Regions from separate parts of the Sporosarcina sp. 6E9 genome, predicted to be linked through region 3. Evidence: riboswitches for the same ligand, from Rfam matches in the RefSeq annotation. Region 3 holds a riboswitch; each other region holds the start of a gene.
What was found. Region 3 has a riboswitch for S-adenosylmethionine ahead of J4G36_RS12330 (O-acetylhomoserine aminocarboxypropyltransferase/cysteine synthase family protein). Riboswitches for the same ligand answer to the same signal wherever they lie in the genome.
Positions count from the first base shown of each region.

Region 1: it holds a riboswitch for S-adenosylmethionine, as region 3 does, so the genes downstream of both, J4G36_RS01230 (carboxymuconolactone decarboxylase family protein) here and J4G36_RS12330 (O-acetylhomoserine aminocarboxypropyltransferase/cysteine synthase family protein) in region 3, are expected to answer to the same signal.
Region 2: it holds a riboswitch for S-adenosylmethionine, as region 3 does, so the genes downstream of both, J4G36_RS06910 (LLM class flavin-dependent oxidoreductase) here and J4G36_RS12330 (O-acetylhomoserine aminocarboxypropyltransferase/cysteine synthase family protein) in region 3, are expected to answer to the same signal.
Region 4: it holds a riboswitch for S-adenosylmethionine, as region 3 does, so the genes downstream of both, metK (methionine adenosyltransferase) here and J4G36_RS12330 (O-acetylhomoserine aminocarboxypropyltransferase/cysteine synthase family protein) in region 3, are expected to answer to the same signal.

Region 1 covers NZ_JAGEMN010000001.1:202,973-206,086, forward strand. The annotation lists gene J4G36_RS01225 (glycoside hydrolase family 32 protein) at 1-111, shown strand, start outside; partial or broken gene J4G36_RS18915 (ABC transporter permease) at 225-524, opposite strand; partial or broken gene J4G36_RS18425 (DUF600 domain-containing protein) at 935-1,063, shown strand; gene J4G36_RS01230 (carboxymuconolactone decarboxylase family protein) at 1,272-1,949, opposite strand; SAM riboswitch class I at 2,146-2,258, opposite strand; gene J4G36_RS01235 (LLM class flavin-dependent oxidoreductase) at 2,504-3,114, opposite strand, start outside.
Region 2 covers NZ_JAGEMN010000001.1:1,325,350-1,328,463, forward strand. The annotation lists gene J4G36_RS06905 (ATP-grasp domain-containing protein) at 1-201, opposite strand, end outside; partial or broken gene J4G36_RS06910 (LLM class flavin-dependent oxidoreductase) at 216-1,276, opposite strand; SAM riboswitch class I at 1,348-1,455, opposite strand; gene J4G36_RS06915 (hypothetical protein) at 1,559-1,972, opposite strand; gene J4G36_RS06920 (zinc ribbon domain-containing protein) at 1,976-2,143, opposite strand; gene J4G36_RS06925 (DUF899 family protein) at 2,176-3,072, opposite strand.
Region 3 covers NZ_JAGEMN010000002.1:150,754-153,867, reverse strand. The annotation lists gene J4G36_RS12335 (aspartate aminotransferase family protein) at 1-1,202, shown strand, start outside; SAM riboswitch class I at 1,388-1,503, shown strand; gene J4G36_RS12330 (O-acetylhomoserine aminocarboxypropyltransferase/cysteine synthase family protein) at 1,620-2,912, shown strand; gene metX (homoserine O-acetyltransferase MetX) at 2,940-3,114, shown strand, end outside.
Region 4 covers NZ_JAGEMN010000001.1:16,473-19,586, reverse strand. The annotation lists gene J4G36_RS00205 (gamma carbonic anhydrase) at 1-227, shown strand, start outside; gene metK (methionine adenosyltransferase) at 297-1,493, opposite strand; SAM riboswitch class I at 1,686-1,805, opposite strand; gene pckA (phosphoenolpyruvate carboxykinase (ATP)) at 1,984-3,114, shown strand, end outside.

The DNA of each region.
Region 1 (3,114 bases), on a different contig from region 3:
GATGACTCAATGATATCTTTGGAAGCCTTGGAACCTGGCGTTACGAGTATCACAGTGAGTGACGCGAGCGGGAAGATTACTAAGGTGATAAAGGTTAGGGTTCATTCGTAATAGAGGAGAAGAAACATGATGAAAAACTTTGTAGATATACCCTTAAATTTTTATTTAAAGTCGTGAATTATCATGATTCAATCTTGCACAGGCACTTTTCACTATTCCGTCCTTTCTAATGAACAATCTAATGAAATTTCACCTTTTTCAACTGATTCAATCAACTTGGAATCAGTCGATGTAACAAACGCAAGACAATGTTGCTTATCGTTTGAATCGTTTACAAATCCCATTTGAATTGAAAGTGCCACAGCATCTTTCTGCTTGGATAGTATGTTGTCTTGCAAATCTTTATCTATTCTTGAAAAATAGTAGGTTTCATGGGCCTCGGTCTCCATATAAAAGTGACCATCCGGGAGATTTTTTATTAGCGCTGCATTGTCTTGGGATAACTTAGAAATGATAAATGTTAAAGCTTACAAGAGAAATCGCTTCTATATTGCCATATAAAAACAAAGAATCCAACCAAATTAATAGCTGGTTGGATTTTTTTGTAATTTATCTATTTGTAAAGGCATTAAAAAAACAAGGAATAGAGGAATAGAAAGGACATACTTGGATTCTGTCGAATAAGGAAGAATCTGAGAAATACGGACTTGCTCCTATTCTTGATGATGCAGGTAGTGTTGCAACATTGCATCATTCACAACAAAAAGGTGTTGGACCATTATATGAAGCTTCAACTAGGTAACATAATATCAGTAATGCTAAAAGAGCTCCACTACATTCTTATAAAGGAAAGTTAAACCCATTTTATCCAATGGATGAGACAACTAGAGGGGCATTTCAAAAAGTAGATTCTATTAATTATTAGAAAATACATATGCCAACAGAGTTGAAATTAATATATGATGCTAAGAGTGGCGGGTTTCAAGCTGAATACAAGTATAATTTAGTACACACAAATGACGTTCTAAAGTGGTTTGAAGAGATAAAAAGTAATATCCGATGAAGTTTACCTAAAACCATATTTTAAAGAGGGGGGGTCCCAGTGTAATAAAGCGCTAACTAACTCGTACTGACGAGATATGATTAATGGAAATGATATATGTTCCGTCAAGTACAGACGACTAATTTAAAAGATGAAAAATACCCCAGTCCCGCAAAGTTTAGCAGGGAAGGGGTATTTCAAGGGCTATTTAAATCTTATTGATCACAACTCAAGAATCATATGCATTCAACGCATTCACACTGTGTGCCAAAGCTGAACCAGCTTTTAATGCAGTGGCAACCAAAATTGACTCCGCAAGCTCTTCTTTAGTGACACCGGCCTTCTTTGCAGCCTTCGTATGAATGTCGATGCAATAAGGGCACCCCGTTGTGTGCGCGACAGCAACTGCGATTAGTTCCTTCTCCTTTACGCTTAACACGCTTTCTTTCAATGATTGTCCGTCAAAATCGACAAACGCTTTGAATGCATCTCCGTTGAGTGCTGAAAACTCTTTTAATCGATTGAAATAAGACGCTTTATATAACTCCTCTTCATCAGTTTCATCGTATGCATTTAATGCGTTCACGCCATGCGCGAGTGCAGAACCAGCTTTTAGTGCAGTGGCAACTAGGATGGCTTCAGCCAACTCTTCTTTTGTCACATCTTCTGATTTTCCTGCTTTCACGTGAACTTCAATGCAATAAGGACAACCTGTTGTATGCGCGACAGCGATGGCGATTAATTCTTTCAGCTTTACCGATAACTTTCCTTCAGCTAACGCAGCCTTGTCAAACTGTACAAATGCTTTGAAAGCATCTGGCGCCAATTCGCTTAATTCACCGATGCGATTAAAATATGATTTTTGATACAATGCTTCTTTGTTTGCAACTAATACTTCTTTACTCATGATAATTCCTCCTAGTTTTTTAGTGTGACACCTATGCAAATCAAATTCTTAAATACATAAACTTGAAAGTCAAATCAACTCCTTTATGATTCAAACAGCGCAACTTTGTCTCCGTATCCTTCTGCAACATGAGGGTCCACGCATTCATAAGATAAAGAAAAGCCCCCTTCATAAGAAGAGGGCCGAAAAATTCCTCCTCTTATTTTCCAGGTTTAGAAAACCTGTAGGATGTAGCACCTTTTCAGATAAATTCATCTGCTGGTTGCCGGGCTTCATCGGGCCTATTCCCTCCGCCGCTCGTAATAAGAGTATATTCAGTTGTAAAAGTAATTTGTAAATTCAATTGATTGAGAATTAGCATAGACAGAAAAGAGGAAATTGTCAACCTTATATTTGGGATTTGGGAGATTAGTCACAGAAAAAAGTCATTTGAAAACACTTACATAACTAACTTTATGAAATTTGGCGGGATTTCATTATGCTGTTTATTCGAAAAATGCGTATCAGGATCATATAACTGAGCAGGCAATCGACAATTATTTTATAATAATTTATTATGTTAATCCTAAATGTTCACGGAAGGTATGACCGTCGTATGCCTTTCTGAAAATACCTCTTTTTTGCATTTCAGGAACGATTAGTTCAACAAAGTCTTCTAAACTACCTGGTAATGTAGGTGGCATAAGATTAAATCCGTCAGCCACACCAGCTTCAAACCAAATTTCCATCTGATCCACAATTTCGGCGGGCGTTCCTATCAGTGTGAGGTGTCCACCGCCTGCATTCAAATAGCCTAATAATTCTCTTACTGTAGGTTGTGTATCATGAATAATTTCTAGTATCGTTTCGTAACGTCCAACTGGACCAGTAAATTCTTCTACTGGGGGTAATTGAGGTACTTCTTTATCAATTTCCCAATGAGAACTGTCTTGTTGGATAAAGAAACTCAACTGTTTTAAAGCTGTTTCAAGAGGCAATAGCTCATCTAATGCTGCTTTTTTGGCTAATGCTTCTTCATGAGTATGACCTACATATGTGACTAAACCTGGAAAAACTTTAATATGTCTATTGCTGTCTTCGCTTTGTTTAATTTGTTCATCTAACTTTTCACGAAACTTTTTTGCTTGCTTCAAGTTCCATGACACGGAATAGACTGCATCGGCAT
Region 2 (3,114 bases), on a different contig from region 3:
TTCTGGTGCAAATCGATGCCCACGCGTATGTGATGATGCGCTCATCCGGTTATAAAAAATCCCCTCAGGAGGTTCTTCCGTCAAATTGACAATGCCCTGATCAAGATGCCATTCTTCGTATGGCACATCAAGTTCCTCAAGCCGTTTTGTTAAATGCGTCGTCCATTCACTATTCTCGTGAATGATATATATTTTACTCATTTAAATAACCCCCTTTATTTTGTGACCAATTGTCTTTTTCTTTCCACTATAGGCATAACATCTCTCGAAAAACGTTCCATTTCTTCAAGTTGAGGAGAAAATTGCAAGAGCAGTAAATGAGCAGTAAATCAACGCCTACTTTCTCAAATTCTAGGATTCTCCCGGCAATTTGTTCAGGCGTACCGATTAAATTTGGTCTTAGACCCCGGTTCGATACAGAGTAATCATACAACTTTACTTGCTGTTCGAGTTCGGAGTTTCCTGTGAAATCTTTATAACCTGCATAGCCACTAGTTTCTTTTATAGATGTGATTTTAGCGAGTTCCTCTTGAACTTCCTCTTCTGTATCACGGCATACAACATAAGCGGCCAATCCAAACGAACTAAACGGCTCTTTCACTGCATCTGAACGTAACTTTTTCATATCATCTACTTTTGCTTGGACTTCTTCAACTGTTCCGCCGTGCATAACATGCGCATCGCACGATTCAACAATCGTTTCCTTACCCCGTTTACTTTCCCCGCCCGCATACAAAATTGGATTCGGACGTTGAACAGGTTTAGGGTGCATGCGTGCATTTTCAATCGTGTAATATTTTCCTTCATAATTAAAGACTTCTTCAGTCCAGAGTCCTTTTAAAACATCTAAAAATTCCGATGTTCGTTCATAACGTTCGTCGTGCTCCGTAAAATTACCACCGTATTGTTTTGCTTCTTCTTACCACCAAGCCGAAACGACGTTTAATGTAAAACGACCATTACTTATATGATCGATATTTGCAGTCATTTTCGCTGTCACAGCCGGGTTGTGAAACGCTGGCCTCACAGCTGCCATAATTTCTATTTTATCAGTCACAGCCGCAAGTGCAGCAGCCGTTGACCAAGCTTCCAAACTATCACTTTCTGGACCTTTAATATCATTTAAATATAGCTCAGCTATTAATGTCGTATCAAAACCTAGTCTTTCACCAGCTTGAATTACTTTTTTCGCATATTCGAATGTTGGCGGCATTTCTTCATTCTCTACATTCCGTAACCATCCTCCGAAAATAGGTAACCAAAATCCATACTTCATTTCATCCAGCTCCTTTTGAAATAATAAAAAACCTCTTCGATAAGAAGAAGTTTTTGCAGGTCGCAACCTTCATCTCATCTTTCGGAACAGAATGCTCCGTTGGATTTAGCACCTGATTGCAATTTGCAAACGGTTGCCGGGTTTCATAGGGCCTATCCCTCCACCACTCTTGATAAGAATATATATTCTGTTTTCATAATTAATCCTATATGATAACTAGGGATTAAGTCAACAGTTATAGATAAAAAACACTAAACTCTTTGGATTAACAAGAAGTTAGTGTTAGTTATAACTGTTCGGTCTATTTACTGGGTTCATGCGAATTATAATCCAATAACAAAGTCCGCCAAACATATACGCCGCAACATCGAAAGGATCCGAGACACTATAATGTAAATAAACTGGAGTTACATACTCCCAAAACATGCCGCAAAGTAAAGTGAATACGAGTATTCGCGGCAATTTAATTAGCAAAAGTCTTCTTTGATTTCCATAAATCGAAAGTATATTAACAATCCCCACAATAAGTAGGCCTGCAAGTACGTCATTTAAATAATACTTTCCAAATGACCAATTTAGTAAATCCCTCAAGTAAAATTTATTCAATGTGTAAAGTGAAAATGCTCCAAATCCAGCAGAAAAACTCAATCGTAAAAGTTTGCTTGTTTTGAATAAATGATAGATTTTATTCAGCATCCTTTAACAAAATGAGATAATGAGGATTGCTACAACGACCGCACCTACTATACCCCAAAATGTAATTCCGTTACTCTTTTCTTTACTTACAAATGTATGTCCACAATTCGGACAGAATTCTGCTTGTTTGGACACGTTGTTTCCGCATGACGGACAAGGTCTTAAACTCATAAGATTACCCCTTTTCTTTTTATAGGTTTAGATTATGATTCAAATAAATGAAACCTCATCCCAAATGGATCGGTAATCATTAAACTTTTTTCATTGTATTCCATAGTAATTTTGCATCCGTTCTCTAGTAGAACACATTTTGCTGAATCAATATTACCGACAGCAAATTCGAAGAACACATTATTACTATCGCCCTTTTCGATGAAGAAATTAACACCGCTCATTGAAAGCATTGTTTCATTTTCAATGGTTTTTTCAACTTTCATCCCAAAAATCGTTTTATAAAATTGAATTGCATCTTCATAATTAGTGACGCCAATTGCAATATTATTTGTCAACTGGAAGTCGGAATCGGTGAGTATTTTATTCTTCACTTCTACATCTTTTGCGCCTGAAGGGAGAAGATCGAATAATGACCAAGTAACACAATAATCATCCCCGGGTCCAAACGGTGCTTGTGCATGAAGATAAATAAGACCTTGATCATCTTTACGAAATGTCGAAACGCCTGGCAACATACTTTTTCCCTTTTGGAAACCTAGTTCCTTAGTGAATAAACTTTCTTTTACTGAAATCATGGGAAATCGCCATTTTCGCTCCGCTGCAAAATTCTCTTGTACTTCTGGTGCATCTGGAGACGCCACAACAAAACTTGCTTGGTCAATCAAATGATGATAAATCCCATTAAAACCATCAGCCCACATTGTACAATACGAGCAACTCTTCCCCATATTATGAACGACAAACAACTCATTTTTATCGCCAAATAAATCGAATAAAGAGACTTTCTTGTTACCGGTTAATTCAAACTCATAGTTCCTGACTTGTTGTTCAGGGACTGACTGTCTCAAGTTTGAAAGTTGTTTTTTCTTCTCATAGATTTCTCTTTCCAGTTGTTCGATTTGACTTAATAAGTTACTTCTTTCCATAACTATCTACCTCCTTATTTTTAATCTACCATGACTTTAAAC
Region 3 (3,114 bases):
ACGGAATGGCTGGGCTTTGGGCTGTTAACGTAGGGTATGGTCGTGAAGTATTAGCAAAAGCGGCATACGATCAAATGTTAAAGATGGCGTATGCGCCGATGACGCAAAGCCATGAACCGGCCATTAAGCTAGCTGAAAAGTTAAATGAAATGCTCGGCGATGATTACCAAATCATTTATTCGAACAGTGGATCGGATGCCAACGAGGTAGCTTTTAAGATAGCGCGTCAATACCATCAGCAAAACGGGGATCCATCTCGCTATAAGTTCATTTCACGCTACCGGGCCTACCACGGAAGTTCGATGGGGGCATTAGCGGCAACGGGTCAGGCGTTGCGTAAATACAAATACGAACCGCTTGCACCTGGATTTCTACACGTTGCGCCACCAGATAATTACCGTCGTCCAAAAGGGCAATCAGTTGAGGAGTATAATATTCAACGTGCAGAAGAGTTTGAAGAGAAAATCATTTGGGAGCAAAAAGAAACGATTGCAGGGATCATTATGGAACCACTAATAACAGGGGGCGGCGTACTAATTCCGCATCCAGTTTACCTTGAAAAGGTTCAAGAGATATGCGATCGTCACGGTGTTTTGCTCATTATTGACGAAGTCATTTGTGGTTTTGGACGAACTGGAAAGGCATTTGGACATCAACATTTTAAACTGAAGCCGGATATCATTACAATGGCAAAAGGACTGACGAGCGCTTACTTACCGTTGTCTGTCACGGCTGTTCGTAAAGATATTTATGACAAGTTCGATACAGGTGAGGAAAATAGCCATCTACGACATATAAATACATTTGGCGGGAATCCAGCGGCTTGTGCCGTGGCATTAAAGAATATCGAGATTATGGAGGATGAAAATCTTTTTGAACGTTCAGCTGAACTTGGCGAACGACTTCAAAAAGAGTTGGCTCACTTGAAAGATCATCCTTTTGTTGGAGATATCAGAGGACTTGGTTTTCTATTAGGCATCGAACTTGTTGAAGACAAAGAAACGAGGGAGCCAGCGACGAATGAGCGTGTCGCAAAGATTATCGGGGATTGTAAGGCAAATGGACTCATTGTTGGAAGGAACGGTGATACGGTTGCTGGATTCAACAATATTGTTGCGCTTAGCCCGCCACTATCCTGTACCGATGAGGATTTCGATTTTATTGTTACGGTGATCAAAAAGGTGTTTGCAGAGAATAAATAAGTTGAAAGAGGTGGATGTCCACCTCTTTTTTCTGCGAAAAATCTTCAATGCGAGTGAAAGTAGAAGCACTAGGGAATGAATAAGAAGTTAACAATACAATCTGAAACTTATTTTTAAAAATCACTTGACTTTTCTGTATAGTCAGTTCTATACTGTGTAACAAGATGGAAAACAGAATCATCATACTCTTATCTAGAGCGGCGGAGGGATTAGGCCCTGCGATGCCCGGCAACCAGCAAGTGTCCAACTTGCAAAGGTGCTACTTCCTACAGATTCGTGCAAACGATCTGAAAGATGAGAGGAGGAATTAGCGAAAGCATAACCCTCTTCTTACACGAAGGGGGTTATTTTTATATTTAAATTTCCCCAATCGTCACTGCACTTCCATCAAATAAAAAAACTTGGAGGTAATGAAAAATGACAAACTTAAAACCAGAAACTCAACTACTACACGGTGGCCAAGAGCCAGATCCAGTAACCGGTTCACGCGCTGTACCGATTCATAGAACGACTTCATTTGTTTTTCCGGATACGGAACATGCCCAAGGTGTCTTTGGATTAACAAAAGCGGGGAATATTTATTCGCGTATTACGAATCCAACTGTTGATGTATTTGAACAGCGCGTTGCTTTGTTAGAAGGTGGAACGGCAGCGGTCGCGCTTTCTTCAGGAATGGCTGCAATTGCGTTCTCCATAATGAATATTGCAGAAGCCGGGGATGAAATTATAGCCGCTGAAAACTTATACGGTGGAACGTTTAATTTATTCGCTGTGACACTTCCACGATATGGCATCAATGTGAAATTTGTAGATTCGACTGACCCAGAAAACTTCCGTAACGCAATTACTGAGAAAACAAAAGGGTTTTTTGCGGAAACAATCGGCAACCCAAGTCTGAATGTATTGGATATCGAAGCAGTTGCAAATATTGCACATAAAAATGGGATTCCGCTTCTAATCGACAATACTTTTCCTTCGCCATACGGATCAAATCCAATAGAGTTTGGCGCAGATGTCGTCATTCATTCGGCTACGAAATGGATTGGTGGACACGGAACGACAATTGGCGGGATTGCAGTAGATGCCGGAACATTTGACTGGACACAAGGGAGGTTCCCTGGTTTTACAGAGCCAGATACGACGTATCACGGTTTACGTTATGGAATTGATACAGCAGGGGCTGCATTTGCGACGAAGCTTCGAGTTCAACTATTACGCGATTTCGGTCCATGTTTAAATCCGGATAGCGCATTTAACTTTTTACAAGGACTAGAGACACTTCACTTACGTGTGCCAAAACATAATGAAAATGCACTTAAAGTCGTGAAATACTTAAAAGAACATCCTTCTGTTGAATGGGTTACGTACAACGGCCTGGAAGAACATCCCTCATATGAATTAGGGAAGAAATATTTGAAAAACGGTTTTGGTTCTATCGTCAACTTCGGTATTAAAGGCGGTCGCGAAGCGGGACGTAAAGTCATTGACAACGTCAATATTTGGTCGCATGTTGCAAACGTCGGGGACGCTAAATCATTAATTATCCACCCGGCTTCAACAACGCATCAACAACTTGGGCCTGAAGACTTGAAAAAATCAGGCGTTACTGAAGAATTAATACGACTGGCAGTAGGGCTTGAATCCGTGGAAGATATTATTGCAGATCTTGCGCAAGCAATTGAAAAAGCTGTTCCTGTTACTGCAGGATAATTTGAAATTAGTAAACGGGGTGAGACCATGGTAGAGACTGGAATTGTGAAGATTGGAAATTTGATGTTAGCGTCTGGTGTTGTACTCGACCAAGTCCATCTCGCTTACGAATGGGCAAAAATTGATCATGCACCAACCGTGCTCGTCTGTCATGCATTGACTGGTAATCATAAAGTTATCGGTACGGTGGATGAGCCCGGGT
Region 4 (3,114 bases), on a different contig from region 3:
TCGGCATGGGTTCAATTATTTTAGACGGGGCCGAAATCGGCGAAGGTGCATTCATCGGAGCCGGCAGTTTAGTGCCACCAGGAAAAAAGATTCCTCCAAACATGTTAGCACTCGGCTCCCCAGCAAAAGTCGTCCGCGAATTAAATGACGAAGACCGGGCGGATATGGCGCGCGTTGTAAGAGAGTACGCTGAAAAAGGACAGTATTATAAGCGGTTGCAGAAATAAATTTTTTCTTCCTGCACACCAATATAAAAAAGCGTTAGAAGTGGGACATCCCCGCTTCTAACGCTTTTCTTATTTATTAGCTAGTTCTTTCAAAGCTTCAGCTTTATCAGTTTGTTCCCACGGAAGATCAATATCCGTACGGCCAAAGTGACCATAAGCAGCTGTTTGTTTGTAAATCGGACGACGAAGGTCAAGCATTTTAATAATGCCGGCTGGACGAAGGTCGAATAACTCACGAACAACTTCGACAAGTTTGCTCTCTTCTACTGTGCTTGTTCCGAATGTATTAATCGAAATCGATACAGGCTGTGCAACACCGATCGCGTAAGCAAGTTGAACTTCACAACTATCGGCGAGACCTGCCGCAACGATGTTTTTCGCAACATAACGTGCCGCATAAGAAGCTGAACGGTCAACTTTTGTCGCATCTTTTCCAGAAAATGCGCCCCCGCCGTGACGCGCATATCCGCCGTATGTATCGACAATGATTTTGCGTCCCGTAAGTCCTGCATCACCTTGTGGGCCGCCAATAACAAAACGTCCTGTTGGATTGATGAAATATTTAGTATCTGCATCTATTAAATCCGCTGGTACAATCGGTTCAATTACGTATTTTTTAATATCTTGCTGAATTTGTTCAAGCGTTACTTCCGGATCATGTTGAGTTGAAATAACGATTGTGTCTATTCGTAATGGTTTATTGTCTTCATCATATTCTACAGTCACTTGTGTCTTGCCATCTGGACGTAAATACGAAAGAATTTCTTCTTTTCGCACTCTCGCCAGCTCTTTTGAAAGCTTATGTGACATACTAATCGGAAGCGGCATGAGTTCCGGTGTTTCATTGCAAGCATATCCGAACATTAGTCCTTGATCTCCTGCGCCAATTGACTCGATGTCTTCATCGGACATTGAACCTTCACGGTCCTCAAGTGCCTGGTCTACACCAGCAGCGATATCTGCTGATTGTTCGTCAATTGCAGTTAATACTGCAGAAGTTTCCCAATCAAAACCAAACTTCGCACGAGTATAACCTATTTCTTTTACGGTTTCTCGAACTACTTTTGGAATATCAACATATGTTGTCGTTGTAATTTCACCAGCAACAAGAACGAGCCCTGTTGTGATGGTCGTTTCACATGCGACACGTGCATTTGGATCTTCTGCTAAAATTGCATCCAGAATGGCATCAGAAATCTGATCACACATTTTGTCCGGATGTCCCTCTGTCACTGATTCTGACGTAAACAGACGGCGGTTTGTCATATTATTTCCTCCTTATATCCTACGAGATTGATACGGTACTCATTTTCCCATGTCAAGCCCCAAATCATACAGGGGAATGGCTTTCATCACCATTACGAGCTTTGCACACGAGGATAAAGGGTAAACATATTTAAAAAAGCCTTTCACTCACGTTTTTACATGAGGAAAGGCGTAATTTCAAAGCACCCTTCACTCTTATCATCCAAGGAGTTTCACCTTGCATCAGGTTTAGCACCTTTGCATGAACATTATAGGTTCATGCAGGTTGCCGGGTTTCATAGGGACTGCCCCTCCACCAGCTCGGGATAAGAGTATCCGTTCAATAGTACATTTTACGAAACTGTATCAAATAAGTCAAATTTCTTTATTATTTGTAGTTGCACTTCTAAGTAGTATAGTTTATTATTTTAAATGTGTTATACTAATTAATGAATGTGATGACAAACCACCCTTAATCATGGGACTAACTTAAAAAGGACGGGACAAATCTATGATTTCAGCGAAAATTGGTAACGAGCTTATGAATCTTCTATCTGGCAGCAACGTGAATGTACAACTTTCAGTTCCACAACTAGTGGAAAAAGCAATTTCACGTGGTGAGGCTCTATTAACTGCAGATGGTGCAGTAACGGCGCAGACAGGAAAATATACGGGTCGTTCTCCCAAAGACAAGTACATCGTTGAAGAAGCTTCTTCAAAAGATAAAATCGATTGGGGAGCTGTAAACCGTCCAATCTCTGCAGAAATTTTTGATTCATTATATGAAAAAGTAATTTCCTATTTACAATTAAAAGATGAACTATTTGTTTTCAAAGGATTTGCCGGTGCGGATCACGCATCTCGTCTTTCAATTCAAGTCGTTAATGAATATGCTTGGCATAACTTGTTTGTCCATCAATTATTTATACGACCGACTCAAGAAGAACTTGAAACGCATGATGCACAATTCACAATCATCTCGGCACCAACATTTAAAGCAGACCCAGAAGTCGACGGAACGGACTCTGAAACTTTCATCATCGTTAACATGGAAAAGCGTATTATTCTGATTGGCGGTACTGAATATGCTGGTGAAATGAAGAAATCCATTTTCTCCATTATGAACTATCTGCTTCCTGAAAACGGTATCATGCCGATGCATTGTTCAGCTAACGTTGGTGAAGATGGCGACGTCGCATTGTTCTTTGGCCTTTCCGGCACCGGGAAAACGACACTTTCCGCGGATGCGAATCGTAAACTAATTGGTGACGATGAGCACGGTTGGTCCGATAATGGGGTCTTTAATATTGAAGGCGGTTGCTATGCGAAATGCATTAATTTATCGGGGGAAAAAGAACCTGAAATATTTGGTGCGATTCGTTTTGGTTCGGTATTAGAAAACGTAGTTGTTGATCCGGTAACGCGGATCCCTGATTATGACAACGGTTCATTAACGGAGAATACACGTGCAGCTTATCCAATCGAAAACATTGATAATATCGTTTCACCATCTGTCGCAGGACACCCAAACACAATTGTCTTCCTGACAGCGGACGCGTTCGGCGTACTACCGCCAATTTCAAAATTAACGAAAGAACAAGCGATGTATCATTTCCTTAGCGGCTTCACATCGAAACTCGCT